Linked DNA regions of Streptomyces venezuelae. The protein of the gene in region 2 interacts with the protein of the main gene of each other region in a pairwise test. Links are inferred from orthologs where the notes say so. Each region holds a gene or a part of one and is shown on either strand. Other genes may lie near its edges. The genes, in order: leuS and ligA.

Region 1 (14,783 bases), 3.2 Mb from region 2 along the record:
GTGGTCGGCGTGGAAGTGCGTGAGCACCAGCAACGGCACCCGCCGCACCCCGAGCTCCCGCAGGCAGCGGTCCACCGGTACGGGGTCGGGGCCGGCGTCCACCACGACGGCCGCGTCACCGCCCGCCGAGAGCACCGTCGCGTCCCCCTGCCCCACCTGGCACATCGCGAACACCCAGTCCGGCGGGGGCCATCCCGTGGCCCATCGCGTCAAGGGCACCGGTCGGACGGTCACGAGCAGAAGCAGCGCGGCGACGAACCCGGCGATCCACCCCCGGTGCGGAAGCCTGCGCGCCCCGAGCAGCACGAGGCCCGTGACCAGCGCCAGGACCAGCCCGCCCCACCACCCGTCGGGCCAGGCCAGCTGGGCCCCCGGCAGCTCCCCACCCGCACGCGCCACCCCCGCGATCCACCCGGCCGGCCACCCCGCCACCCACGCGACCCCAACCGCGGCCGGCTCCCACACCTGCGCCAGGGCGAGCGCGGCGAAGCCGAGCACCGTGGCAGGTGCGACCGCCAGTTCGGCGAAGAGATTCGCCGGGATGGCGACAAGACTCACCCGGGCGGCGAAGACCACCACGACCGGCGCACACACCGCCTGCGCCGCGAGGGCCGCCGCCAGCGCCTCCGCGAGCCGCCCCGGCACCCGGCGCCGCCGCAGCGCCTCGCTCCACCGCGGGGCGACCGTCAGCAGGGCCCCGGTGGCGAGCACCGAGAGCAGGAAGCCGTAACTCCGCGCCAGCCAGGGGTCGTAGAGCACCAGGAGCAGGACGGCGGCGGCCAGCGCGGGGATCAGCGATCTGCGGCGCCCGGTGCCGATCGCCAGGAGGACGACGAGCCCGCACGCCGCGGCGCGCAGCACGCTCGGATCGGGCCTGCAGACGACCACGAAGGCCAGCGTCAGCGCTCCCCCGGCCACCGCGGTCGCCCGCAGCGACAGTCCGATCCGGGGAGCGAGCCCCCCTCGCTCCACCTGGTGCGCCCTCCCGGGACGCCCGATGAGCAGGAGCAGGACGACGGAGAGGTTGCTGCCGGAGACCGCGAGGAGATGCGTGAGGTCGGTGGCCTCGAAGGCGTCCCGCAGGTCGGGCCCGATCCTGGAGGTGTCCCCCACGACCAGCCCCGGCAGCAGGGCGCGCGCGTCCGGAGCCAGCCCCTCGGTCGCTCTCCGCAGCCCGGCGCGCAGTTCGCCCGCCGTGCGCTGCGGCGCGCTCGGTGGACCGACGATCCGCGGCGGACCCGCTCCGTCGACCTTGAGGACCGCGGCGAACGGCTCACCCGAGCGCAGCGGCGGCGCCAGCCGGGCTCCGACCCGCAGCCGTGTCGAGGGCAGGAGTCGCAGCCACTCGTCTCTGCCTTCCCCCGGCGGCACGATCAGCAGCACCGGCGCTCGCGTCCTGTGCGCCGATCCGTCCGGCCGCTCGACGCGGGTCACCTCCCCGTCGAGGACGACCGAGACCGGCGCCATCGCGTTGCCCCGCACCCGGGGCCGGGTGAGCCGTGGGTCGGAGGTGACGGTGACCTCCATCTGCGCCCGGACGTAGTCACGCGCCAACGCCGGCACTGGACCGCGCCGCAGGTCCGCCGCGTGCAGCCCCGCCGAGGCCGCCCCGGCCGCCGCGCACAGCAGGACCCCCGCGCACGCGGTCGCCCGCAACCGCCGCCCCGACGTCACCGGAGCGGTCCCGGGCGTCACCGGAGCGGCCACCGACACGTCCGGTCCCCCTCCCACGGCTTCCCGGGCCTCGTCCGCCCCGCCGAACCGCCGCAGGACCAGGACCGGAACCAGCAGGGCGATCGCCCCCACCAGGCAGACCGTGACACCGGCCACCGTCCACCAGCCGGTGACACCCACCGCACAGGCCGCCGCCGCCCAGACCGCCAGCGCGAGAGGAACGAGCCTCAGGTCGGCCGGTCCCTCCTCGCCCACCCTCCGGACCCGGTTCACGGCCGGACCAGCGGTTCGAGGTCGGCGAACCGGCGCTCCCCGATGCCGTTGACCTCCCGCAGCTCGGCCACCGACCGGAAGCCGCCCTGCTCCGTGCGATGGTCGACGATGTGCCGCGCGAGGACCGGGCCGACGCCGGGCAGGGTGTCGAGCTGTTCCACAGTGGCCGCGTTGAGACTCAGCGGCGTCGCCGGCCCGCCGGTCCCGGCACCGGCTCCGGGACCGGAGCCGCCGACCGGCACCCCCGGCAGCCCGACAAGGACCTGCTCGCCGTCCATGAGCACACGGGCCCGGTTGATCCCGGTCAGATCGGCCCCCGGTTCCGCTCCGCCCGCAGCCTTCAGCGCGTCCGCCACCCGCGAGCCCCCGGGCAGCGTCAGCACTCCGGGCCTGCGCACCTTGCCGCCGACGTCGACGACCACTCTCGCCCCACCCGCAGCGGGTCCGGGGCTCTGCTCATTCCCCGCTCCGGCCCGGGCCACGGATGCGGCGGGTGTGGCCGCCGCGGTCGCGGCGCGGACGATCTCGGGAGCCCGCACCGGCTCCGGCCGCCCCGTCCAGAAGTACCCGCCGGCGAGGCCGGCGGCCACGAGCAGGATCACGGTCAGCGCGGCCAGCGCCCGAGGTTCGAGCCCGCACCGCGTCTGCACCCACAGCGGAGTCCGCTCCCGCAGCACCGCCACGAGCCGCCCCCGCACCGCCCGCGCAGGAGACCCCCGCTCCGGCGCCTCAGGTGTCTCCGCTGCCTCAGGCACCGACGGCGGGAAGAGTGCGTCCCCCCGTCGCCGCACGACAGTCCGGGGCACCTCGGAGACCCGGCGCACCCGGGTGCGCCTCCGCGCCCGCCCAGGAGGCGCGCCGCGCCCTCCCGGGCGACTGCGCCCGTCGGAACCCGGCGCCCTGCCGGGCCCGCTCGTCGGAGCGCCCGGCCTGTCCGCGGCTCCGGTGGTGATCGATGCGATACGTGTACGAAGTGCCATGCTCGTGACGGTAGAGATCACGACGGCCCTGTGCGGGACTCACCCAAGTCCCGTGGAAAAGACTCTGGTTGTGGATATCTCCGTCACTCCTACGAGGAGGAGAAGGAGGTAGGGGAGGTAGGGGAGGTAAGGGTGGTGGCGGTGGCGGATCTCAGCGCGGTGAGACGACGACCGCGAGGAGCCCCGGGCCGGTGTGTGCGCCGATGACCGCCCCCACCTCGCTGACGTGGAGTTCCTCGATGCCCGGGATCCGCTCCTTGAGCCGGTCGGCCAGCACGGCGGCCCGCTCCGGTGCGGAGAGATGGTGCACGGCGATGTCGACGGCGCCGGAGCCGGCCCGCTCCACGGCGATCTCCTCCAGGCGCGCGATGGCCTTGGAGGCCGTCCGCACCTTCTCCCGCAGCTCGATGCGTCCGCCGTCGAGTTCGAGGAGCGGCTTCACCGCGAGCGCGGAGCCCAGCAGCGCCTGCGCGGCACCGATGCGCCCGCCCCGGCGCAGATAGTCGAGCGTGTCGACGTAGAAGTAGGCGGAGGTTCCCGCGACGCGCTTCTCGGCCGCCGCGACCACCTCGTCGAGAGATCCGCCCGCTTCCGCGACCTCCGCCGCGGCCAGCGCGCAGAAGCCCAGCGCCATGCCCACCATGCGGGTGTCCACCACGCGCACCGGCACCGGGGCGTCCTTCGCCGCGAGCACGGCGGCGTCGTACGTCCCGGAGACCTCCGCGGACAGATGGAGCGAGACGATTCCCCGCGCCCCCGCCTCCGCGGCCTCGCGGTAGGCGGCGGCGAAGATCTCGGGACTCGGCCGCGAGGTGGTGACGGGCCGCCGCTTCTGCAGAGCCTCGGCCAGGGACCGGGCCGAGATCTCCGTGCCCTCCTCCAGCGCGCGGTCACCGATGACGACGGTCAGCGGGACCGTCGTGATAGCGTGCCGCTCCCTCGTCTGGGGTGGCAGATAGGCCGTGGAATCGGTGACGATCGCGACATGCCGGGACATGAGCGGGAGGTTACCTCCCGCAGCCTCGGCGCGGCAGCCCGGCCCCCCGCCGGACGCCCCAGAGGCCCCTCCCCGCACCACCAGGCACCCGCGACCCGCCCGACCAAGCCAAGCCAAGCTCGGCCAGGTCAGGTCGTGGTCTCCGGTCGGGCCGACTTCTCCCACGGGTAGGCAGTGCGCCGGGGATCAGGCGCCGTGATCGCGGGCGGCTCGTCCCCGGCCGCCAGCCCCGCCGTCCCTGCGGGGCTCCCCCACGGGTCCGACGCACCCGACTCCGGCGCCGTCTCCGGACCGTCCCAGTGACGCAGGGCGCCCGCCTCGACGTCGATCTGAGCACTCAGCGAGGACAGGTCATCCTCCGCGAACTTCAGCGCCCGGTCCCGGGCAGCCCGGCGCAGCGCCTCGGCCGACCCCGTGATCTGCTCGGTCCGCCGCGTGAGCTCCGGCAGCTGTCCGGCCACCCACGCCTTGTCCGGCTCCCGCTCCATGCGCTTGAGGTCCCCGTCCAGTTCGAGCCCGTGTGCGCTGAGCCGGTGGAACAGGTCGAGCGACTCCTTCAGCGACGCGTCCTCACCCACACCCGCCTGCAGCGCCTCCTGCGTGGCCCTCATCGAGGTGCGCAGCGAGAGCCGCAGCCGGGCCAGCTCGCCCGCGACCCCGGCCTGACCGAAGCTCTTGGCACGCAGCGTGGTGTCCTCCACGGTGCGTCGGGCCTGGTCCAGGGTGCGGTCCACCCCACGCTTGGTCGCCTTGGCCACCTTCACGGTGGCGTAGATCCCCAACGCCACGAAGGCGAAGAAGAGCAGCGCCATGATCGTGATAATCGCGGCTTCCATGTCCGCCCCTCCGGCATCGGTCGAGTCCCCACGACTGTGGTCCCTCCACCGTAAACGGAGCGGGCAGGCCAGGGGTTCCATCGGAACCCCCAACCTGCCCGTAGGGGAAATCCCCCATGCCTCCGCCGTCAGCCGACAGACATCAGTCGCAGACGTCAGCCGTAGCCGTCAGCCTGCGACGATGTTGACCAGCTTCGGCGCGCGCACGATCACCTTGCGGATCTCCGCGCCGCCCAGCGCCCCGACCACGTGCGGGTCGGCCAGCGCCAGCGTCTCCAGCTCCGCGTCCGTGATCGACGGGGAGACCTCCAGGCGGGCCTTGACCTTGCCCTTGATCTGCACGACGCAGGTCACGGTCTCGTCCACGACGTACGCCGGGTCGGCGACCGGGAAGCCCTGGTGGACGACCGAGTCGGTGTGGCCCAGCTTGCGCCACAGCTCCTCGGCGATGTGCGGGGCCAGCGGGGCGACCAGCAGCACCAGCTGCTCGGCGACCTGCCGGGACAGCGCGCCACCGGTCTTCGTCAGGTGGTTGTTCAGCTCGGTGACCTTGGCGATGGCGGTGTTGAAGCGCATCGCCGCCATGTCCTGGGCGACACCGTCGATCGCCTTGTGCAGGGCACGCAGCGTGTCCTCGTCGGCCGCGGTGTCGACGACGGTGACCTCGCCGGTCGCCTCGTCGACGATGTTGCGCCACAGTCGCTGCAGCAGCCGGTACTGGCCGACCACGGCGCGCGTGTCCCAGGGACGCGAGACGTCCAGGGGGCCCATCGCCATCTCGTACAGGCGCAGGGTGTCGGCGCCGTACTCGGAGCAGATCTCGTCCGGCGTCACCGCGTTCTTCAGGGACTTGCCCATCTTGCCCAGGACGCGGCTGACCTTCTCGCCCTCGTACCAGAAGGCGCCGTCCCGCTCCTCGACCTCGGCCGCCGGCACGGCGATGCCGCGGGCGTCCCGGTAGACGAAGGCCTGGATCATGCCCTGGTTGTACAGCTTGTGGAACGGCTCGGCCGAGGAGACGTGGCCCAGGTCGAACAGCATCTTGGACCAGAAGCGCGCGTACAGCAGGTGCAGCACGGCGTGCTCGGCGCCGCCGACGTACAGGTCGACGCCGCCGGTGGGCATGCCCTCGCGCGGGCCCATCCAGTACTGCTCGACGGCCGGGTCGACCAGCTGCTCGGAGTTGTGCGGGTCCAGGTAACGCAGCTCGTACCAGCAGGATCCGGCCCAGTTGGGCATGGTGTTGGTCTCGCGGCGGTAGCTCCGCGGGCCCGCGCCGTCGCCCAGGTCCAGGGTGACGTTGACCCAGTCCTCGTTGCGGGACAGCGGGGTCTCCGGCTGGGTGTCCGCGTCGTCCGGGTCGAAGGTGCGCGGCGAGTAGTCCTCGACCTCGGGCAGCTCCAGCGGCAGCATCGACTCGGGCAGCGAGTGCGCGACGCCGTCCTCGTCGTAGACGATCGGGAAGGGCTCGCCCCAGTACCGCTGGCGGCTGAACAGCCAGTCGCGCAGACGGAAGTTGACGGTGCCTTCGCCGATGCCGCGGTCGGCCAGCCAGGAGGTGATCTTCGCCTTGGCGTCGACGACGCCCAGACCGTCCAGCGAGATCTCGTCGTTGGCGGAATTGACCAGCTTCGCCTCGTAGGAGGCGAAAGCGTCGTCCCACGTCGCCGGGTCGGTGCCGCGGTCGTCCGACGGCTCGACGACGCAGCGCATCGGCAGCTCGAAGGCGCGCGCGAAGGCGAAGTCGCGGGTGTCGTGCGCCGGGACGGCCATGATGGCGCCGGTGCCGTAGCCCATCAGGACGTAGTCGGCGATGAAGACGGGGACCTGCTCGCCGCTGACCGGGTTGGTCGCGTACGCGCCGGTGAAGACGCCGGTCTTGTCCTTGGCCTCGGCCTGCCGCTCCACGTCGGACTTGGAGGCGGCCTGCTTGCGGTAGGCGTCGACGGCCTCGGACGGCGTGGCGTGCCCGCCGGTCCAGACGTCGTGGGTGCCCTCGGGCCAGGCGGCCGGGACGATCTTCGCGGCGCCGTCGACCAGGGGGTGCTCAGGAGCCAGGACCATGTAGGTGGCGCCGAACAAGGTGTCCTGGCGGGTGGTGAAGACGGTGATCGCGCCGGTGTCGCCGACCTGGAAGTCGACGCGGGCGCCCTCGGAGCGGCCGATCCAGTTCCGCTGCTGCAGCTTGATGGCCTCGGGCCAGTCCAGCGCGTCCAGGTCGTCCAGCAGGCGGTCCGCGTAGGCGGTGATCCGCATGTTCCACTGGCGCAGCTTGGACTTGAAGACGGGGAAGTTGCCGCGCTCGGAGCGACCGTCGGCGGTGACCTCCTCGTTGGCCAGGACCGTGCCCAGGCCGGGGCACCAGTTGACGGGCGCGTCGGAGGCGTACGCCAGGCGGTACTCGCTCAGGACGTCGGAGCGCTCGGCGGCGGTCAGCTCGCTCCACGCGCGCGTGGAGCCGGGAACCTCACGCGTGCCGTTCTCGAACTGCTCGATCAGCTCGGCGATCGGACGGGCCTTGCCGGCCTCGTCGTCGTACCAGGAGTTGAAGATCTGCAGGAAGATCCACTGGGTCCACTTGTAGTACTCCGGGTCGATCGTGGCGAACGACCGGCGCTTGTCGTGACCCAGGCCCAGCCGGCGCAGCTGGACCTTCATGTTCTCCATGTTGGCCTCGGTGGACACGCGCGGGTGCGTGCCCGTCTGCACGGCGTACTGCTCGGCCGGCAGGCCGAAGGCGTCGAAGCCCAGGGTGTGCAGCACGTTGTGACCGGTCATGCGCGCGTGGCGGGCGTAGACGTCCGTGGCGATGTAGCCCAGCGGGTGGCCGACGTGCAGGCCCGCACCCGAGGGGTACGGGAACATGTCCATGATGAACTTCTTGGGCCGGGCGGCGACCTCGGGGTCGCCCGCCAGGTCGCCGGAGGGGTTCGGTGCCTCGTACGTGCCCTCGGCGTCCCAGAAGTCCTGCCAGCGTGCCTCGATGTCGGCGGCCATGGCCGCCGTGTAGCGATGCGGGGCCGCCATCTCGGCGGTCGTATTGATCTCGGTCATGGTCCTTGAAGCTCCATCGATCGTCTCTGCCCACTGCCACGAACTGCCGCGAAATGAAAAATCCCCTCGCACAGGAGGGGACGCCGCGCCGACTCCGGCGGGATGACGGTCGACGGGGCGACGGTCATGCGCCGGGACTGATCAGCGCGGCTCGGTAAGCAGGAGGCGTACGGCACGCATGGCGCCAGGGTACCGCAGGGCCCGCGCGGGCCGCACCGACGTTCCACGCGCGAGCGGACGAGGAAGACGTACGGGCACACGAGGAGTACGGGCACACGAGACGTACGAGCACACGAGGAGCATGTGCAAACGAAGAAGCGGGCCACCCGATCCGGGTGACCCGCTTCCTTTCTGTGGAGCTAAGGAGAATTGAACTCCTGACCTCCTGCATGCCATGCAGGCGCTCTACCAACTGAGCTATAGCCCCTTGCTGCTTTCCCGTCTCCGTTTCGGTTTCCCTCGCGGCGACAGACAGAACATTAACCGGCTCCCGGGCAGATCTCCAAATCGATTCCCCGAGCCCCTCCGACCTGCCCGGTAGGGTCGCCGACTGTGTCCGTCTCCGTGCTCTCGAAAACCCGCGCCCGGCCGTGGCCCCTGGCCACCGCCGCGGCGGTCTGCCTGCTCTCCTTCGCGTCCTTCTGGGTGGCGCAACGCCTCGCCCACGTGAACATGCTCGACGTGATGGTCTACCGGGCCGAGGGCGAGACACTGCGGGCCGGCGGGGACCTCTACGCGATGCGCGCCACCTCGGCGAACCTCGCCATGACCTATCCGCCGTTCGCGGCGGTGCTGTTCCTCCCGCTGACCCTGGTGAGCGTCCCGCTGATGCGGACGCTCACGACCGCGGGGAACCTGCTCCTGGTGATCGCCCTGGTCCAGCTGTCGCTCCAACTGGTCCGCCCCGCACTGTCCCGGACGGACCTGTGGCGTACGACACTGTTCGTCGCCGCCGCCGTGGTCTGGTGCGAGCCGGTGTGGACGACACTGCGGTACGGCCAGATCAACCTGCTCATAGCGGTGGCGGTCCTCTGGGACCTCACGCGCCGCGAGGGCAGCCGCTGGGCCGGGCTCGGGATCGGTCTCGCGACAGCGGTGAAGCTCACACCGGGGCTCTTCGTGGTCCTCCTGCTCGCCGCCGGCTTGCTCCTGTGGCGCCGGGACCACCGCTGGAACCAGTGGCTCCGCACGGGCGTGACGGCGACCGGGGTGTTCCTGGCGACGACACTGACCGTGGCGCTGGCCCTGCCGGCGGACTCGAAGAAGTTCTGGACGGAGACGCTCTTCGCGACCGGCCGGGTCGGCTTCGCCGAGGAGACCGCCAACCAGTCCATCAGCGGCGTCCTGGCCCGCCTGATGCACACGGATTCCCCGGGCATCTGGTGGCTGCTGACCGCGGCCGTCATGGGCGGTGCGGCGATGTACCTCGCAGTACGGGCCGCTGTCCGCGGCGACAAGGCGGCGGCTGTGATCATCTGCGCGTTCACGGCGCTGATGATCAGCCCGATCTCCTGGTCCCACCACTGGGTCTGGTGCGTGCCCCTGCTGATCCTGCTCGCGGACCGCGCCACGCGCGCGTGGCCGGTGACGGGTGTGGTGGCCCTGGCCTTCACGTCGTTCGCGCTGTGGTGGGTGCCGCACGACCCGGGCCGTCCCGAACTGGACCAGAACGCGGGTCAGATGCTGCTGTCCGCCGTCTATCCGCTGACGGCGACGGCGCTGCTCGTGGCGTACGTGCTGAAGGAGCGGCGTCAGGCTCTGGCGAAGGAGTAGAACCGCTTGAGGGTGCAGTGCTCGTCGAGGAGCCGGCCGTAGATCGGCTCCCCCTCCAGCTCGCGGTACGTCTCGATGGGGTCGCCTTTTATGATCAGCGCCCGCGCGCACTCCTCGCACCAGTACTGGAAGTCGGGATTGACGGGGTCCATGTCGCGCACGATGGGCGTACCGCTGCCGCACCAGTCGCACTTCCGCCTGTGTGCACCCATCAGTCAGCTCCAGCTGTGGCCGCAGGCCGCGCACCCATAGGACACCCTGCCGTTTTCGCCGAGCACTTGGGTCACCCTCCCGTCCGGATTCTCGTCCCCCTCCGGCCGTCCGATTCTGCCATGGCCCCGCAAGAGGGTCAGCGCGCTCGCCGGGGCAGCCCTGCCACGGCCCCGACGACCGCCGTGGCGGCCAGGGCGAGGCCGGTCGCCCAGAACGCGTCGGCGGACGCTTGTGCTCCGCCGGCCGTCAGGCGGCCCAGGAAGAGGGCGCCGAAGGCAGCGACTCCGATGAGCTGGCCGAGCTGGGTGACGGTGGCGAGCAGTCCGCTGGCGTCGGCGGCGTCCTCGGGCCGTACGGTGGCCAGCGCGCCGGTCAGGGCGGGACTGAAGGCCAGTGCGATGCCGACACCCACGCCGCACAGGGCCGGGTAGAGACCCCAGCCGCCCGTTCCCCCGTCCGCGAGGGACCGGCCGAGGGCGAGCGAGGCGCCCGCCGCGAGCAGGAATCCGCCCGGGATCAGCGCGCGTTGCGTACGGGCCGGCCAGCGCCGCCAGGTCAGTCCGACCACACCGAACGCGACGGCGGCGGGGCCGAAGGTGAGTCCGGCGCGCAGGGCGCTGAGCCCGAGCCCGCCCTGCAGGTGCAGGGTGAGGGTGAACAGGAACCCGGCGTTGACGCCCATCGCCACGGCGATCCGGACGACCGCCCGCCCCATGCCGGGAACCCGCAGGACGCGCGGGGCGATGAGGGGCGCGCCACCGCGCCTGGCGAGTCTCGACTCGTACGCGCCGAACACGGCGAGGAACAGCAGGGAGCCGCCGAGCGAGAGCCACGCCCACAGCGGCCAGCCCTGTTCCTCTCCAAGGACCAGGGGGACGGTCAGCAGGCACACGGCGGCCGCGAGGAGGAGCAGTCCTGGCAGGTCGAGGCCGCGGGTCCGCTCGGGCCCGGTGCGGGCGTCGCGCGGCAGGACGCGGGCGCCGAGGGCGAGCAGGGCGAGCCCGATCGGGACGTTGACCAGGAAGACCGGCCGCCAGCCCGTGCCGAAGAGGTCGGCGCTGACGAGGACGCCGCCGGCGACCTGGCCCGCGGCGGCGCCGGTGGCCAGGACGGCGGAGTACGCGCCGAGCGCCCGGACCCGGTGCTCTCCGGTGAAGTTCCGCTGGATGAGGCTCAGCACCTGCGGGATCATCAGGGCGGAGCCGGCCCCCTGGACCATCCGGAAGGCGATCAACTGGCCGGTTCCGGCGGCGAGTCCGCAGGCGAGGGAGGCCGCGGTGAAGAGGGCGAGGCCCCCGAGGTACATCCGGCGGTGGCCGAGCAGGTCACCGAGTCGGGCCCCGGTGATCAGCAGCACCGCGTAGGTGACGGTGTATCCGGCGACGACGAGTTGGAGTCCGGCTCCGGAGGCGGAGAGTTCGGCGCGGATGGTGGGGGCGGCGACGTTGACGATGAAGACGTCGAGGAGCGCCATGAACTGGGCGGCCAGCACCACGCCGAGCAGCGTTCCGGGTCGATTGTCGGTGCCACGGTCTTTACTGAGTACGGGACGTGTTGTGGTCGAGGGCATGCAAGGAGCGTGCCCGCGGTCCGATACGGGTAACGAGAGCCCGCTGATGCTGGTACTGACACCACCTGGCAACGGCGGCACGGGGACTCGACCATGGGGGTGTGACGACTGTGGCAGCTGTACCGATCCAGCCGCGCCGACGGCCTGAGCTGGCCGCCTTCCTGCGCGGCCGCAGAGCCCGGGTGACCCCGGAGGACGTCGGCATGCCGCCGGGGCTGCGCCGCCGCACACCGGGGCTGCGCCGCGAGGAGGTCGCCCAGCTCTCCGGGGTGGGTGTGACCTGGTACACGTGGTTGGAGCAGGGCCGGCCGATCAACGCCTCGGCGCAGGTGCTCGACGCCGTCGCCCGCACGCTCCGCCTCGACCGGCCCGAGCGGGAGCACCTCTATCACCTGGCCGAGGTGCCGTACACGCCGGAGCGCGCCGCCCCGGACGTCGAGGTCGTCAGCCCGGAGATCCAGGGAATCCTCGACGCCCTGGACCCGCACCCGGCGGTGCTCTACAACGCGCGGTACGACGTGCTGGCGACCAACACCACCTACGAGCGGCTCTTCCTGTGGGAAGGCAACGGCCTGGACACGGGCCCGTTCGGTTTACGCAACGTGCTGTGGGCGCTCTTCACCGCGCCGGAGCCGACGTGCCCCCTGGTCGACCGGGAGCAGGAGCTGCCGCTGATGGTGGCCCAGCTGCGGGGGGCGTACGGACGCCATGTGGGCGAGCCTGCCTGGGAGGCGTTCGTGCGGCGTCTGGCGGAGGCCAGCCCCGTTTTCGCGCGGCTCTGGCAGAGCGGCGACGTCGTGCCGCCGGGGACCCGGGTGAAGACCTTCCGTCACGAGGCGGTCGGCGAGATGCGGATGACCTCGGTCTCCCTCTCCGTCAACGGGATGCCGGAGTGCCGGATCGTGACGTACACGCCGAACGACGAGGAGAGCCGCCGCGCGATCCGGGCACTGGGCGGAAACGACGAATCCCGCCCCCTGTTGGGGACGGGATTCGGTGACTGTGGAGCTAAGGAGAATTGAACTCCTGACCTCCTGCATGCCATGCAGGCGCTCTACCAACTGAGCTATAGCCCCTCGTGTTCTCTGCGCTCTCTGCGCTGCGAACAAGATGAACTTTAGCCTGTGACCTGCCGGAAAGTGAAATCCGGGTCCGGCAGGCCGCTCACGCGCCTCAGTCGTCGTCGCCGAGGACCGGCTCGGGCAGCGTGCCGGCGTTGTGCTCCATCAGGCGCCAGCCACGGGCGCCCTCTCCGAGGACGGACCAGCAGCAGTTGGAGAGCCCGCCCAGGCTCTCCCAGTGCTGGGCCTCCAGGCCCAGGAGCCGGCCGATGGTGGTGCGGATCGTGCCGCCGTGGCTCACGACGACGAGCGTGCCGTCCTCGGGAAGCTTCTCGGCGTGTTCCAGGACGACCGGAGCGGCCCGGTCGGCCACCTCGGTCTCCAGTTCGCCGCCGCCCCGACGCACGGGCTCGCCGCGCTTCCAGGCGGCGTACTGCTCGCCGTAGCGGGCGACGATCTCGTCGTGGGTGAGTCCCTGCCACTCCCCCGCGTACGTCTCGCGCAGCGCGGAGTCGTGGGCGACGGTGTGTCCGGTGAGCGCGGCCAGCTCGGCGGCGGTGGCCGCTGCCCGCTTCAGGTCGGAGGCCACGACGGCGTCCGGCTTCAGCGCGGCGAGCAGCCGGGCGGCCCGGCGCGCCTGGGCGACGCCGGTCTCGGTCAGCTCGATGTCCGTGGACCCCTGGAACCGGCGCTCCAGGTTCCAGGAGGTCTGGCCGTGACGCCAGAGGACGATGCGGCGGCCACTGCCGCCCTTGGTGGTGCTCAGCTGAGCTCACCGTCCGGTCCGTCGGGCAGGCCGGAGCCGGCCTCCAGGTCGACACCGGTCAGGGCGGCGTGCTCGGCCGCCTTGCCGCGGGTCTTCAGGGCTTCCTCGGGCAGCGGAAGCTCGGGGCAGTCCTTCCAGAGGCGCTCGAGGGCGTAGAAGACGCGCTCCTCGCTGTGCTGGACGTGGACGACGATGTCGACGTAGTCCAGGAGGATCCAGCGGGCGTCGCGGTCGCCCTCGCGGCGGACCGGCTTGGCGCCGAGGTCCTTGTTGAGCCGCTCCTCGATCTCGTCGACGATCGACTTGACCTGGCGGTCGTTGGGGGCGGAGGCGAGCAGGAAGGCGTCGGTGATCGACAGCACATCGCTGACGTCGTACGCGATGATGTCGTGAGCGAGCCGGTCGGCGGCAGCCAGAGCGGCGGCGTTGACGAGCTCGATGGAGCGATCCGTGGCGGTCACAAGTGGGCTTTCGTCGGCGGTCCAGTACCCCTCCAGGGTCTCACGGACCGCCGACGCCGCCGCCAACGTTTATCCCGGGGCCTCTACCGGGCCCTCGGGGCCTTGTAGTCCTGGCCCAGGACGACGGTCACCGCGGCCGTTCCCGAGGGCTTGCCCTTCTCGACCGAGCCGGCCGGGAGCCCCAGGGTCTTGGCGACCTCGGCCGCCGTCACCTTCTGGGCTTCGTCACCGTAGATGACCTGCGACTTCTCCTGGGTTTCCGCCTCGGCGCCGCCGATGAAGACGTAGCCGCCGTTGATCAGGACCACCCGGGCCGCCTCGGTCGCGTCCTTGCCGGATCCGTCCCGCACGGAGACCCGCGGCACGTCGCCGGCGTCGGGCGCGGAGACCTTGCCGCCGAGGATGTCCTTCACCACGCTGTCGCTGGCGCCCTCACTGAGCGTGCCGTCCTGGCCGACCGGCAGCAGGGCCGTCTTGTGGTCGCCGATCTTGGCGTGCTCGGCGAGCTTCGCGAGGGAGGCGCCGAGGTCCTTCTCGGGGAGCGACGGGTCGAGGATCTGCACCAGGGACTCGACGGTGACCGTCGCGGCCTTCGGGTCGTCGGAGATCTTCCGCAGCACCCCGTACATGACCTGGCCGAAGCGCTGGAGCTGCTTGACCTCGGCCTCGCCGGGAGCCCGGTACGTCGCGTAGGCGACGGCCGCGCGGCCGCTCAGGCTCTGCTTCTCGCCCTTCTCGACGAGCGGTCCCGCGCCCTTCTTCGTGTCGGGCACGGCCGTGTCCGTGTCGACCTCGATGCCGCTGACCAGCTCGACCAGGTTCTCCAGGAACGGGGTGTCGAGCCGCCACGTGCCGGTGATCTTCGTGCCGAAGAGGTTGCCGATCGCCTCGCGGGTGCCGCCCGAGCCGTCGTCCTCGACCGACTTGCCGAGGGTGGTCGCGGAACCCTCGCCGTCGGCGACGGTGAGGTTGTTGGGGAGCAGGACCGTGGTGCCCTGCTTGGTGGTGGTGTTGTCGACGAGCAGGACGGTGGAGGTCCCCCCGCCCCTCGTGTTGTGGAGGTGGACGACGATCGTGTCGCGCTTCTGCGGCCCGGTCGCCGTGTCCTGCCGCTGCTCCGGGGCG
Region 2 (14,234 bases):
CGCGCCCGCCTCGATCGTGGCGACGATCGAGTCGACCGCGCCCGCGTTCAGGATGGACTGCATGTCCAGCTCGGACACGCCCCACTCCTCGCGCAGGCGGTTGCGGCGCACCCGCGGCAGCTCGGGCAGACCGGCACGCAGCTCCTCGACCCACGCGCGGGCCGGGGCGACGGGGACGAGGTCGGGCTCCGGGAAGTACCGGTAGTCCTCGGCGTTGTCCTTGATACGGCCGGAGGTGGTGGAGCCGTCGTCCTCGTGGAAGTGACGGGTCTCCTGCACGATCGTGCCACCGGAGGTGAGCACGGCCGCGTGGCGCTGGATCTCGAAGCGCGCCGCACGCTCGACCGAACGGAGCGAGTTGACGTTCTTCGTCTCCGAGCGGGTGCCGAAGGTCTTGGTGCCGTTCGGGCGCAGCGACAGGTTCACGTCGCAGCGCATCTGGCCCTTGTCCATGCGCGCCTCGGAGACGCCCAGGGCGCGGATCAGCTCGCGCAGCTCGGCGACGTACGCCTTGGCGACCTCGGGGGCCCGCTCGCCGGCGCCCTCGATCGGCTTGGTGACGATCTCGATGAGCGGGATGCCGGCGCGGTTGTAGTCGAGCAGCGAGTGCGAGGCGCCGTGGATGCGGCCGGTCGCGCCACCGATGTGGGTGGACTTGCCGGTGTCCTCCTCCATGTGGGCGCGCTCGATCTCCACGCGGAAGATCTCGCCGTCCTCCAGCTGGACGTCCAGGTAGCCGTTGAAGGCGATCGGCTCGTCGTACTGGGAGGTCTGGAAGTTCTTCGGCATGTCCGGATAGAAGTAGTTCTTCCGGGCGAAGCGGCACCACTCGGCGATCTCGCAGTTCAGCGCGAGGCCGATCTTGATCGCGGACTCGACGCCGATCGCGTTGACCACCGGCAGCGAGCCGGGCAGGCCGAGGCAGGTCGGGCAGGTCTGCGAGTTCGGCTCGGCGCCCAGCTCGGTCGAGCAGCCGCAGAACATCTTCGTCTTGGTGCCGAGCTCGACATGGACCTCCAGGCCCATGACGGGGTCGAACGCCGCGAGGGCCGCGTCGTACGACAGCAGTTCAGTGACAGTCACGGTGAGACTTTCCCTCTCAGCCCAGCAGGACGTCGTCGTCGCCCAGGCGCTTGAGCTCCCGGTAGAGGATCGCCAGGCCGGTAACGATGGCGGCGGCGGACACGGCGGAGTCGATCAGCCGCAGCATGTCGTTGTCGTTGCGGGCCAGCTTGGCCTGCTTCGCGACGCTGACGGCGCCGAACGCGGTGGTCGCCAGCGAGACGTAGATGCCGGTCTTCGACTTCTTGAAGTTCTTGGCCTTCTTTGCCATGGCACTCACAGCGACGGAGCCTCCTCAAGCAGCGGGTGCCCCCACTTTTCCACGAAGGCGGCCTCGACGGCGGCGCCGACCTTGTACAGCCGGTCGTCCTTCATGGCGGGAGCGATGATCTGCAGGCCGACCGGCAGACCGTCCTCGGGCGCGAGGCCGCAGGGCAGCGACATCGCGGCGTTGCCGGCCAGGTTGGTCGGGATGGTGCACAGGTCCGCGAGGTACATCGCCATCGGGTCGTCGGCGCGCTCGCCGATCGGGAAGGCGGTGGTGGGGGTCGTCGGGGAGACGATCACGTCCACCTCCTCGAAGGCCTTCTCGAACTCGCGGGTGATGAGGGTCCGGACCTTCTGGGCCGAGCCGTAGTACGCGTCGTAGTAGCCGGAGCTCAGCGCGTACGTACCGAGGATGATGCGGCGCTTGACCTCGTCGCCGAAGCCGGCCTCACGGGTGAGGGCGGTGACGTCCTCGGCGGACCGCGTGCCGTCGTCGCCGACCCGCAGGCCGTAGCGCATGGCGTCGAAGCGGGCCAGGTTCGAGGAGCACTCGGACGGCGCGATCAGGTAGTACGCCGACAGGGCGAGGTCGAAGGTCGGGCAGTCCAGCTCGACGATCTCGGCGCCCAGCGACTTGAGCAGCTCGACGGACTCGTCGAAGCGCTGCACGACACCGGCCTGGTAGCCCTCGCCGCGGAACTGCTTGACGACGCCGACGCGCATGCCGGCGACCGAGCCGTTCCGGGCGGCCTCGACGACCGGCGGGACCGGGGCGTCGATGGAGGTCGAGTCGAGCGGGTCGTGCCCGGCGATCGCCTCGTGCAGGAGGGCCGCGTCCAGGACCGTACGGGCGCAGGGGCCGCCCTGGTCGAGGGAGGAGGAGAAGGCCACCATGCCGAAGCGGGAGACGCCGCCGTAGGTCGGCTTGACGCCGACGGTGCCGGTGACGGCGGCGGGCTGGCGGATGGAACCGCCGGTGTCCGTGCCGATGGCGAGAGGGGCCTCGTACGCGGCGAGGGCGGCGGACGAGCCACCGCCGGAGCCGCCGGGGATCCGGGTCAGGTCCCAGGGGTTGCCGGTCGGACCGTAGGCGGAGTTCTCCGTGGAGGAGCCCATCGCGAACTCGTCCATGTTGGTCTTGCCGAGGATGACGACGTCGGCGGCCTTGAGGTTCTTGACCAGGGTCGCGTCGTACGGCGGGATCCAGCCCTCGAGGATCTTCGAGCCCACGGTCGTCGGCATGCCGACGGTGGTGAAGATGTCCTTGAGCGCGAGCGGGACGCCGGCCAGCGGGCCGAGCTTCTCGCCGCGGGCGCGCTTCTCGTCGACGGCGCGCGCCTGCGCGAGAGCGCCCTCGCGGTCGACGTGCAGGAAGGCGTGGACCTTCTCGTCGACGGCCTCGATACGGGCGAGGTGGGCCTCGGTCACCTCGACGGCGGTGAGCTCGCCGGCGGCGATCTTCCCGGCGATCTCGGCGGCCGTGAGCTTGATGATGATGTTGTCCGTCATGACTTCTTAGTCCTCCCCCAGGATCTGCGGCACCTTGAAACGCTGCTGCTCCTGGGCCGGGGCGCCGGAGAGCGCCTGCTCAGGGGTGAGCGACGGACGGACCTCGTCCGCGCGCATGACATTGGTCAGCGGCAGCGGGTGGGAGGTCGGCGGAACGTCTTGGTCGGCGACCTCGGAGACGCGGGCGACCGCGCCGATGATGTCGTCGAGCTGGCCGGCGAAGTGATCGAGTTCTTCGCCCTTCAGCTCCAGACGCGCCAGCCGGGCGAGGTGGGCGACCTCCTCGCGCGTGATGCCAGGCATGCGGTTCCTCACGGGGTGAGCTTGATGGTTTGGTCCATCCTATGGGGCCGGTGCCGCTCCCCGTGAAACGGTCGGCCCGGGGCGTGACACGTCCTACGGGACGACCTGGCCGGAGGGCTGGTCGAGGGCGACCTCGGCGGCGATGTCGGCGGGGCGGCGCCAGCCGTGCTCGCCGCGGGCCAGGAGCCAGGCGGTCGCCTCGGCGGGCGGCATCGCGGCGGCGACCAGCCAGCCCTGGACCGCGTCGCAGCCCAGGTCGCGGAGGCGCTCCCAGGTCTCGTCGTCCTCCACGCCCTCGGCGACGACGAGGAGGCCGAGGGAGTGGGCGAGGTCGAGGGTGCAGCGGACGATCTCGGCGTCCTCGGTGTCGACGGCGAGCCGGGCGACGAAGGAACGGTCGATCTTCAGTTCGCTGACGGGCAGCCGGCGCAGGTGGACGAGGGAGGAGTAGCCCGTGCCGAAGTCGTCGAGGGACATCTTGACGCCGTGGCCGGTGAGGCCGTTGAGCGTGTCGGCGGCCCGCTGGGGGTCCTCCAGGAGCACGTGCTCGGTTATCTCCAGCTGGAGGGCGCCGGCCGGGACGCCGTGGCGGGCGAGGCGGGCGGCGACGGCACCCGCGAAGCCGGGGGTGTGGACGTCGCGCGGCGAGACGTTGACGGCGACCGGGACGTTGAGGCCCTGGCTGCGCCAGCGGGCGACCTGGGCGAGGGCGGTCTCCAGGACGTACTCGGTGAGGTGGGGCATCAGGCCGGAGGACTCGGCGATGGCGATGAACTCGTCCGGCGGAACCTTCCCGCGCTCCGGGTGGACCCAGCGGACGAGCGCCTCCAGGCCCGCGACCTGGCCGTCGAAGCGGACCTTGGGCTGGTAGTGGAGTTCGACCTCGCCCGCGTCGAGGGCGCGGCGCAGGTCGCCGAGGAGGCCGAGCCGGTCGGGGGTGTTGGAGTCGCGCTTGGACTCGTAGACCTCGACGCCCGTGCGGTCCCGCTTGGCCTGGTACATGGCGACGTCGGCGCGGCGCAGCAGGCCCTCGGCGTCGAGGGCGTGGTCGGGGAAGACGGCGACGCCCGCGCTGGCCTCCAGGACGAGGGTGAGTCCGTCGAGGTCGAGCGGGGAGGAGAGTTCGGCGACGAGGTGGCGGGCGACGCGCTGGGCGCTGGTGGTGGAGTCGGCCGTGGGCAGCAGGACGGCGAACTCGTCGCCGCCGAGCCGGGCGGCCTCGGCGCCGTGGGGCAGGGCGAGGCGGAGCCGTTCCGCGATCTGGAGGAGCAGCCGGTCGCCGGCGAGGTGTCCGAGGGTGTCGTTGACCGACCGGAAGCGGTCGAGGTCGATCAGGACGAGGGCGGCGCGGGCGCCTTCGCCCTCGGCCTCCTCCAGGGCGGTCCAGGCCCGCTCCAGGAGCCACTGGCGGTTGGGGAGTCCGGTCAGGGGGTCGCGCAGCTGTTCCTCGGCGCGGGCCCGGGCGATCCAGAGGGTGGAGTCGAGGGCGATGAGGGGGAACGCGAAGAGGGGCAGGAGGACGGGCCGGGTGGCGGCGACGACGCAGATGAGCGGGGCGATGCCGAGCAGGGCGACGGCGACGAGCCCCTGCCGGAGGAGGGCGGTGCGGGCGATGGTGGGCAGTCCGCGGCCCTGGGGCGCGAGCGTGTACCACAGCAGGATCCGGGTCACCACGAGGTAGGCCGCCGCGGCGAGGACGACTTCCGGGAGGTCCCCGATGGTCCAGTCGAGGGGCTGCCAGGGCTCCTCGACGGTCGGTACGTCTCCGAAGACGGCGAGGACGAGGGCGGCGGCGCCGACCCCGAGGACGTCGGCGGCGCCGTGCAGCAGGCCCTGTCGCCAGCGGTGCCGGCGGGCGGCGCCGACGAGGGCGACGACGGTCAGCGAGACGAGTCCGGCGGGCACCCAGCCGTACAGCAGGAGCACGGCGAGGGTGAGGGCGGCGCCGGAGCCCGTGCCGCCCCACCAGCGGTCGCGCCCGAGCGCGACCAGGTGACCGACGATGAGGCCGGTGAGGACGGCGAGGGACCAGCCCGCGGCGCCGCCGGGGAAGAGTCCGTGTCCGGTGCTCAGGGCCCGCTGGAGGCCGGCGACGAGCACGACGGCGGCGAGGCCCACCACGGCTGCGGGCAGCCGGGAGGTGAGGCCCGTGGGGACCACACGGCCGAACGGCCGTGGGGCCGGGGCGACGCTCTCGGTCGGTTCCATTCCCGTCCCTCTCACAAGCAGCGGTGCCGTCGGTGTGTGATGGGCCGCGCTCGCGCGGCCGTCCGGCGTCGGGCCGTCCGCCATGCGGCCGCCACCGGGCGGCCGTTCCTCATGCCACTGGGCCGTTCGTCCTGGCGCGCACGACCGGCAGCCCTCGCGCGGACGTGCGGGACAGGACGCACGGTCACCACAGTAGGCCGCCGAGGGCTCCGACGGGCAGCGCTCTCCCTCTCTTGCCCGAATGCGACCCGGCCACCCGTAACGATCTGGTATGCGCCGAACGGGTGACCTTTCGCGGGGCCGGCGGAGGCTACTCGGCGACCGGTACCGCGGCCTCGCGAGCGGCTTCGGGACCTTGTTCGAGCAGGACCGAGAAGCCTTCCTCGTCCAGAACCGGAACCTTCAGCTGCATCGCCTTGTCGTACTTCGAACCAGGGTTTTCGCCGACGACCACAAAGGCGGTCTTCTTTGAAACGGAACCGGTGACCTTCGCTCCGAGGCTCTGGAGGGACTCTTTTGCGCCATCCCTGGTGAACTTCTCCAGGGTGCCGGTCACGACGACCGTGAGACCTTCCAGCGGACGCGGCCCCACTTCCTCCCCGGCGCCCTCGTCCTCCAGCGACACCCCGGCGGCGCGCCACTTCCGCACGATCTCGCGGTGCCACTCCTCGGCGAACCACTGCTTCACGGCGGTCGCGATGATCCCGCCGACGCCGTCGACGGCTGCCAGTTCCTCCTCGCTCGCCTGCTCGATCCGCTCCAGGGAGCGGAACTCACGGGCCAGCGCCTCGGCCGCGACGGGCCCCACGTGCCGGATCGACAGGCCGTTGATGAAACGGGCGAGCGGCCGCGCCTTGGCCGCCGCGATGTTCTCCAGCATCGACAGGGCGTTCTTCTTCGGCTCGCCCTTCTGGTTGGCGAAGACCGTGACGATCTTCTCCTCGCCCGTCTTCGGGTCCCGCTTGGGCAGCCCGCTGTCCGGGTCCAGGACGTACGCCTTGATCGGCAGCAGCTGCTCGATGGTGAGGTCGAAGAGGTCGCCCTCGTCCACGAGCGGCGGCTCGGCCGGCTCCAGGGGGCGGGTCAGGGCCGCCGCGGCGACCGCGCCGAAGTTCTCGATGTCCAGGCACTGGCGCCCGGCGAGGAAGAAGAGCCGCTCGCGCAGCTGGGCCGGGCACGTCTGCGCGTTCGGGCAGCGGAGGTCGATGTCGCCCTCCTTCATCGGCTTCAGCGGCGTCCCGCACTCCGGGCACTCGGCGGGCATCACGAACTCCCGCTCGCTGCCGTCCCGCAGGTCGGCGACGGGCCCGAGGATCTCGGGGATCACGTCACCGGCCTTGCGCAGCACGACCGTGTCGCCGATCAGCACGCCCTTGGCCTTCACCACCTCCTGGTTGTGGAGGGTGGCGAACTCGACCTCGGAGCCGGCCACGGTCACCGGCTCCACCTGCGCGTACGGCGTGACGCGCCCGGTGCGGCCGACGCCGACCTTGATGTCGACCAGCTTGGTGTTGACCTCCTCCGGCGCGTACTTCCAGGCGATGGCCCAGCGGGGCGCGCGCGCCGTGGAGCCGAGCCGGCCCTGGAGCGGGATCTCGTCGAGCTTGACGACGACCCCGTCGATCTCGTGCTCGACGGAGTGGCGGTTCTCGCCGAAGTACGCGATGAACTCCCGCACCCCGTCCAGCGAGTCGACCACGCGGTTGTGCCGGGCGGTCGGCAGGCCCCACTCGTGCAGCAGCTCGTACGTCTGCGACAGCCGGGAGATGTCGAAGCCCCCGCGGGCGCCGATGCCGTGCACCACCATGTGGAGCGGGCGGGAGGCGGTGACCTTGGGGTCCTTCTGGCGCAGCGAACCGGCGGCCGCGTTGCGCGGGTTGGCGAAGGGCTTGTCCCCCGCCTCCACCAGGCGGGCGTTGAGCGCCTCGAAGCCCTCCATCGGGAAGTAGACCTCGCCGCGGATCTCGACGAGGTCCGGGACGCGGTCGCCGCGCAGCCGGTCGGGGATGTCGGCGATCGTCCGGACGTTGGGCGTGATGTCCTCGCCGGTGCGGCCGTCGCCGCGGGTCGCGGCGCGGGTCAGCCGCCCGTGCTCGTACGTGAGGTTCACGGCGAGGCCGTCGACCTTGAGCTCGCACAGGTAGTGGAAGTCGGGGGTGCCGACGTCCCGCGCGACCCGCTCGGCCCAGGTGGCGAGCTCCTCGTCGTCGAAGGCGTTGTCGAGGGAGAGCATGCGCTCCCGGTGCTCGACGGAGGTGAAGTCCGTCTCGTACTGCCCGGCGACCTTCTGGGTCGGCGAGTCGGGCGTCCGGAGCTCCGGGTACTCCTCCTCCAGCGCCTCCAGCGAGCGCAGGAGCTTGTCGAACTCGCCGTCGCTGATGACCGGCTGGTCCTTCACGTAGTACCGGAAGCGGTGCTCCTCGACCCGCTCCGCAAGGTCGGCGTGCTTCTCCCGTGCCTCGGCGGGCAGGGCCCCCTGTTCGACTGCCACCTTCGTCCGTCCTCCCGTGCCTCGAAACCCGGTCACTCTGGGTTGTCCGCGAGCGATCTCGCCGCCCGGGCGCAGTGGGCGAGGGCCGCGCGGGCATAGGCGGGCGAAGCGCCCGCGAGCCCGCACGTGGGGGTGACGACCACGGACTCCGCGAGAGTCCCCGGATTCAGCCCCAGCCTGCGCCACAGCGTCCTGACACCCATGACGCTACCGCCCGGGTCCGACAACGGGCCGTCGGTGGACGGCACCACACCGGTGAAGAGCTTCGTGCCGGCCTCCACGGCCTCGCCGATCGACTCCTCGTCACGTTCGGTGAGGAGTCCGAAGTCGAACGAGACCCCGGTGACGCCGGCCCGGCGCAGCAGCGCGAAGGGGACGTCGGGGGCGCAGGAGTGGACGACCACCGGCCCGTCGTGGGCCGCGATCACGTCCCGCAGGGCGCTCTCCACGACCTGCCGGTCGACGGCCCGGTAGGTGCGGTAGCCGCTGGCGGTACGGACGTGTCCGCGCAGCACCGCCGTGAGCGAGGGCTCGTCGAGCTGGAGGACGATCCGGGCCCCGGGGACGCGCCTGGCCAGCTCCGCGAGGTGGGCGCGGAGCCCCTCCGCGAGGGAGCCGACCAGGTCGCGGCAGGCGCCCGCGTCACCGAGGGCCGCCTCGCCGCCGCGCAGCTCCAGGGCCGCGGCGAGCGTCCACGGGCCGACGGCCTGGACCTTGAGCGGGCCCTCGTACCCCTGGGTGAACTCCTCCAGGGCGTCCAGGTCCTCGCCGAGCCAGGAGCGGGCCCGCTTGGTGTCCCGGCCGGGCCGGTCGCTGATCCGCCAGCCGCTCGGCTCGACGTGCGCGTACAGGTCGACGAGCATCCCGATGGTCCGGCCGATCATGTCGGCGCCGGGCCCCCGCGCCGGCAGCTCCGCCAGGAAGGGGAAGTCCTCGAAGGAGCCGGCGACCGTCTTCGCGGCCTCGCGGGCGTCGCCGCCGGGCATGGACCCGACACCGGTGGCGGGGCCGAAGGGCCTCGTACCGCCCTTGTCTGCTTCGTCGCTCACGCCTATCGCCCCGGACGGACGGTCAGGTCGTTGATCTCGGCGTCGCGCGGCAGGTCGATCGCGGTGATGATCGCCGTCGCGACCGACTCCGGGTCGATCCACTTCGACGCGTCGTACTCCTTGCCCTCCTGCTGGTGCACCTTCGCCTGCATGGGGCTCGCGGTGCGGCCCGGGTAGACGGAGGTGACCCGCACGCCGTTGGCGTGCTCCTCGTGGCGCAGGGAGTCCGCGAGGGCCTTGAGCCCGTGCTTGGAGGCGGCGTACGCGCTCCACTCGGCGTGGGCGGCGAGCCCGGCGCCCGAGTTCACGAAGACGACGTGGCCCTGGGAGACCCGCAGCTGGGGCAGGAGGTGCCGGGTCAGCTCGGCCGGGGCGACGAGGTTGACGTTGAGCTGGTGGTGCCAGGTCTTCGGGGTGAGGTCCCCGACCGGACCGAGGTCGACGACGCCCGCGATGTGCAGCAGGCTGTCCACCCGCTCGGGCATGGTCTGGTGCGAGAAGGCCCAGGACAGCCGGTCCGGGTCGGCCAGGTCCCCGACGAGCGTCCGGGCGCCCGGGAACTGCGCGGCGAGCTCCTTGGCGCGGCCCGCGTCGCGCGCGTGCAGCACGAGCTCGTCCCCGCGCGCGTGGAGGCGGCGCGCGACGGCCGCGCCGATGCCGGAGCCGGCTCCGGTGATCACATGTGTAGCCATGGGAGCCATGCTCCCATCAGCGAGCGCCGCTGCCCGCCCCCAGGCTCTCCTCCAGGTACGCGAGGGCCGTCGGGCCGTCCTCCGCGAAGAAGACGAGGTCGGTGAGCGGGAGCGGCAGGAAGCCCTCGTCGTCCATGCGGCGGAGCTGGATCTTCAGGCCGTCGTAGAAGCCCGCCGTGTTGAGCAGGACCACCGGCTTGGTGTGCTTGCCGTGCTTCTTCAGCTCCAGGATCTCGGTGGCCTCGTCGAGGGTCCCGATGCCGCCGGCCATGACCACGATCGCGTCGGACTTCGCCAGGAGGAGCGCCTTGCGCTCGGCCAGGTCGCGGGCGACGACCATCTCGTCCGTGCTCGGGTGGGCCTTGTGCTGGAGGAAGTCGACGGAGACGCCGACGAGCCGGCCGCCCGCCCCCCGGACGCCGTCCGCGACGACCCCCATGAGTCCCGCGTCGGAGCCGCCCCAGACGAGGGTGTGACCGGCCTTGCCGAGGCGCTCGGCGAAGTCGCGGGCGGGGACGGTGTAGCGGTCGTCGAGGTCGGCGGCGGAGAGGAAGACGCAGATGTTCATGCGCTCCACCGTAGGGGGTGACCAGCGGCTTCGAAGATTCTTCGGGAATTCCCTCCGCGCGACGATGAGTTCCGGGGGCGGGCCCGGTCTGCACTGCCATGGACGAGGTGAAGACCACGCTGGGCAGGGTCGGGGGACGGGTCGTGTCGCGGGACGGGACGACGATCGCGTACGAGCGGTACGGGGACGGGGCGGGGCCGCCGCTGGTCCTGGTGAGCGGGGCCCTGGGCACGGCCGCGAGCGAGCGGCCCCTCGCCGAGCTCCTCGCCCGTCGCTTCTCGGTCGTGGCGTACGACCGGCGGGGGCGCGGCGGGAGCGGCGACACGGGGCCGTACGCGGTGGAGCGGGAGATCGAGGACCTGGCCGCGGTGGCCGGGGAGGCCGGCAGCGGCGCGGCCCTGCACGGGGTGGGCACGGGGGGCGCCCTGGCGCTCGCCGCGGTGGCCGCCGGGCTCTCGGCCGGGCCGGTGTCGGTGTACGAGCCGCCGTACTCGGCGGAGGCCGCCGCGCGGCACGGCCGGGCCGCGGAGCTGCTCGGGCGGGGGCAGCGGGGCGCGGCCCTCGACCTGTTCCTCGCGGATTCGGGCGTACCGGCGGAGGCGTGGCCGGGCGGGGACGCGTTGGCGTCGACCCTCGCGTACGACCACGCCGTCCTCGGCGACGGGACGGTGCCGGAGCGGCGGCTCGCCGGGGTCCACGCGCGCGTGCTGGTCGTCGACGGGGGCGCGAGTCCGGTGTGGGCGCGCCGGGCGGCCCGTGCGCTGACGGCGGCGCTCCCCCGCGCCCGCCACCGGACCCTGACGGGCCAGACGCACGAGGTGGCCCCGCACGTCCTGGCGCCGGTCCTTGAGGAGTTCCTGGCGGAGGAGCGGGAGACGAGCGAGGCCGCGTAGGGCCTCCGCCCGGCTGACCCGCTACGCGGGCGTGGGCTCGGTCGTGCGGCGGGTGGTGGTGGCGATCGTGGCCGAGCCGACGACGCGCGTCCCGTCGTAGAGCACGATCGCCTGGCCGGGGGCGACGCCGCGGACCGGCTCGGCGAAGGTGACGGTGAGCTCGCCGTCGGCCAGGGCGGCCGTCACCTCGGTCTCGCCGCCGTGGGCACGCAGCTGGGCCGTGTAGCGGCCGGGGCCCTCGGGGGCCGTGCCGCACCAGCGGGGCTTGATCGCGGTGAGGGCGGTGACGTCCAGGGCCTCGACGGGGCCGACCGTCACCGTGTTGTTCACGGGCGAGATGTCGAGGACGTAGCGGGGCTTGCCGTCGGCGGCCGGGTGGCCGATCCGCAGGCCCTTGCGCTGGCCGATCGTGAAGCCGTAGGCACCCTCGTGGGTGCCTACCTTGGTGCCGGCCTCGTCGACGATGTCGCCCTCCGCCTTGCCCAGGCGGGAGGCGAGGAAGCCCTGGGTGTCGCCGTCGGCGATGAAGCAGATGTCGTGGCTGTCGGGCTTCTTCGCGACCGCGAGCCCGCGCCGCTCGGCCTCCGCCCGGATCTCGTCCTTGGTGGTGAGGGTGTCGCCGAGCGGGAACATGGCGTGCGCGAGCTGCTTCTCGTCGAGCACCCCGAGGACGTACGACTGGTCCTTCGCCATGTCGGAGGCCCGGTGGAGCTCACGCGTGCCGTCCTCGTTCAGGACGACCGTCGCGTAGTGGCCGGTGCAGACGGCGTCGAAGCCGAGGGCGAGGGCCTTGTCGAGCAGCGCCGCGAACTTGATCTTCTCGTTGCAGCGGAGGCAGGGGTTGGGCGTGCGGCCCGCCTCGTACTCGGCGACGAAGTCGTCGACGACGTCCTCGCGGAACCGCTCGGCCAGGTCCCACACGTAGAACGGGATGCCGATGACGTCGGCGGCCCGGCGCGCGTCGCGCGAGTCCTCGATCGTGCAGCAGCCGCGCGCTCCGGTACGGAACGACTGCGGGTTCGCGGAGAGCGCGAGGTGCACGCCGGTGACGTCGTGGCCCGCCTCGGCGGCCCGGGCGGCGGCGACGGCGGAGTCCACACCGCCGGACATTGCGGCAAGTACCCGGAGGGGCTGGGTGCGGGGGCGCGGGGGCGAAGTCTCAGTCATAGCCCTACCAGGGTACGGGGCCCGGGAACCAAGGTCGCGGGAGTAAGCGTTCTCTGGTGCATGGGGAGCAGGGGAAGCGGTTCGGACAGGCGGGTGGGGCGGCGGGCCGTGCTGCTCGGCGGCGGGGTCGCCGTGCTGGGCACGGCGGCGCTGGCCAGGGACGAGTTGGCGCGCGCGTGGTGGCGGCTGCCGGGGATGGAGAAGAAGCGGGTCGAGGGCGAGCTCGACCACAAGGGCGCCGAGTGGACGTCGGCGGCGCGGGCGAACTGGCGGCGGGCCGACCGGCCGGACGACTACGGCATAGACCGGGTCGTGATCCATGTCGTGCAGGGCAGCTACGCGACCGCGCTGAAGGTCTTCAAGAACCCGGGGCACGGGGCGGCCGCGCACTACGTGGTCCGCAAGGACGGCCATGTGGCGCAGATGATCCGCGAGCTCGACGTCGGGTTCCACGCGGGGAACCGCGACATGAACGAGCGGAGCATCGGCATCGAGCACGAGGGCTTCGTCGACCGGCCGCAGGACTTCACGGCGGCGATGTACGCGGGGTCGGCGCGGCTGACGGCCGACATCTGCGCGCGGTACGGGATACCGGTGGACCGGGAGCACATCATCGGGCACGTGGAGGTCGAGGGCACCGACCACACCGACCCCGGTCCGCACTGGGACTGGGACCGCTATCTGCGCCTCGTGCGCGAGGCGCCGAAGAAGCCGGTGTGACGGTCGGCCCCGGCCGTGATCCGTCGGACAGGCCCTAGCTGAGGCCCGCGGTCCTCGCCCGCTCCACGGCCGGGCCGATGGCCTCGGCGACCGCCGTCACGTCCTCCTCGGTGGAGGTGTGGCCCAGGGAGAAGCGCAGGGTGCCCCGGGCGAGGTCCGGGTCGGTGCCGGTGGCGAGCAGGACGTGGCTGGGCTGGGCGATGCCGGCGGTGCAGGCGGAGCCGGTGGAGCAGGCGATGCCGGCGGCGTCGAGCAGCAGGAGAAGGGAGTCGCCCTCGCAGCCCGGGAAGGTGAAGTGGGCGTTGGCGGGGAGCCGCTCGTCGGGGTCGCCGCCGAGGATCGCGTCGGGGACGACCGTGCGGACGGCGGTGACGAGCTCGTCGCGCAGGGCGCCGACCTCGCGGGCGAACTCCTCGCGGCGCTCGGTGGCGAGCCGGGCGGCGACGGCGAAGGAGGCGACGGCGGGCACGTCGAGGGTGCCGGAGCGGACGTGCCGCTCCTGGCCGCCGCCGTGCAGGACGGGTACGGGCGTGTACTCGCGGCCGAGGAGCAGGGCGCCGATCCCGTACGGGCCGCCGATCTTGTGGCTGGAGACGGTCATCGCGGCGAGACCGGAGGCGGCGAAGTCGACGGGGACCTGGCCGACGGCCTGGACGGCGTCGGCGTGCAGGGGGACGCCGAACTCGGCGGCGGCGTCGGCGAGTCCGCGGACCGGCATGACCGTGCCGATCTCGTTGTTCGCCCACATGACGGTGGCGAGGGCGACGGACCCGGGGTCGCGGGCGATGGCCTCGCGCAGGGCCTCGGGGTGGACGCGGCCGTAGCGGTCGACGGGGAGGTACTCGACGTCGGCGCCCTCGTGCGTGGCGAGCCAGTCGACGGCGTCGAGCACGGCGTGGTGCTCGACCGGGCTGGCGAGGACGCGGGTGCGGCGCGGGTCGGCGTCGCGGCGGGACCAGTAGAGGCCCTTCACGGCGAGGTTGTCGGCCTCGGTGCCGCCGGAGGTGAGGACGACCTCGCTGGGCCGCGCGCCGAGCGCGGCGGCGAGCGTCTCGCGCCCCTCCTCGACGGTCCGCCGGGCGCGCCGTCCGGGGGCGTGGAGGGAGGAGGCATTGCCCGTGACGGCGAGGTGGGCGGTCATCGCCTCGATCGCCTCGGGCAGCATCGGCGTGGTCGCGGCGTGGTCGAGGTAAGCCATGGTGGGTCGATTCTACGAGTCCACCGCGGCGGCCCCGGCGCCTGGCCGGTTTACGCCCTCGTTCAGGCCGGGGGCCGGGGACTTCCGTCCTCGGATCCGGCCTGAAC

Evidence for each region.
Region 1: the proteins of ligA (region 2) and leuS interact in binary tests that used the Escherichia coli proteins (3 or more experiments, as listed by UniProt). The link is inferred for Streptomyces venezuelae from one-to-one orthologs.

What each region holds. Positions count from the first base shown.
Region 1 is NZ_CP029194.1:5,808,754-5,823,536, reverse strand. The notes cover bases 4,729-8,176. They hold leuS (leucine--tRNA ligase), read right to left. Parts: upstream 7,815-8,176; coding sequence 4,929-7,814; downstream 4,729-4,928. Other genes in these bases: DEJ46_RS26660 (hypothetical protein), read right to left, coding at 4,729-4,760. Also shown: DEJ46_RS26675 (ComEC/Rec2 family competence protein), read right to left, coding at 1-1,947; DEJ46_RS26670 (helix-hairpin-helix domain-containing protein), read right to left, coding at 1,944-2,702; DEJ46_RS26665 (DegV family protein), read right to left, coding at 3,079-3,924; more of DEJ46_RS26660, read right to left, coding at 4,053-4,728; DEJ46_RS26645 (glycosyltransferase 87 family protein), read left to right, coding at 8,367-9,587; DEJ46_RS26640 (hypothetical protein), read right to left, coding at 9,566-9,799; DEJ46_RS26635 (MFS transporter), read right to left, coding at 9,937-11,292; DEJ46_RS26630 (helix-turn-helix transcriptional regulator), read left to right, coding at 11,472-12,392; DEJ46_RS26620 (histidine phosphatase family protein), read right to left, coding at 12,544-13,197; rsfS (ribosome silencing factor), read right to left, coding at 13,194-13,658; DEJ46_RS26610 (LCP family protein), read right to left, coding at 13,742-14,783.
Region 2 is NZ_CP029194.1:2,644,598-2,658,831, forward strand. The notes cover bases 5,251-8,149. They hold ligA (NAD-dependent DNA ligase LigA), read right to left. Parts: upstream 7,841-8,149; coding sequence 5,660-7,840; downstream 5,251-5,659. Other genes in these bases: DEJ46_RS11670 (putative bifunctional diguanylate cyclase/phosphodiesterase), read right to left, coding at 5,251-5,349; DEJ46_RS11680 (methionine synthase), read right to left, coding at 7,873-8,149. Also shown: Asp-tRNA(Asn)/Glu-tRNA(Gln) amidotransferase subunit GatB, read right to left, coding at 1-1,083; DEJ46_RS11655 (hypothetical protein), read right to left, coding at 1,100-1,333; Asp-tRNA(Asn)/Glu-tRNA(Gln) amidotransferase subunit GatA, read right to left, coding at 1,339-2,838; Asp-tRNA(Asn)/Glu-tRNA(Gln) amidotransferase subunit GatC, read right to left, coding at 2,845-3,141; more of DEJ46_RS11670, read right to left, coding at 3,235-5,250; more of DEJ46_RS11680, read right to left, coding at 8,150-8,889; DEJ46_RS11685 (SDR family oxidoreductase), read right to left, coding at 8,892-9,590; DEJ46_RS11690 (TIGR00730 family Rossman fold protein), read right to left, coding at 9,598-10,149; DEJ46_RS11695 (alpha/beta fold hydrolase), read left to right, coding at 10,248-11,042; tRNA 2-thiouridine(34) synthase MnmA, read right to left, coding at 11,064-12,209; DEJ46_RS11705 (N-acetylmuramoyl-L-alanine amidase), read left to right, coding at 12,270-12,929; DEJ46_RS11710 (cysteine desulfurase family protein), read right to left, coding at 12,964-14,127. UniProt on the Escherichia coli protein: DNA ligase that catalyzes the formation of phosphodiester linkages between 5'-phosphoryl and 3'-hydroxyl groups in double-stranded DNA using NAD as a coenzyme and as the energy source for the reaction.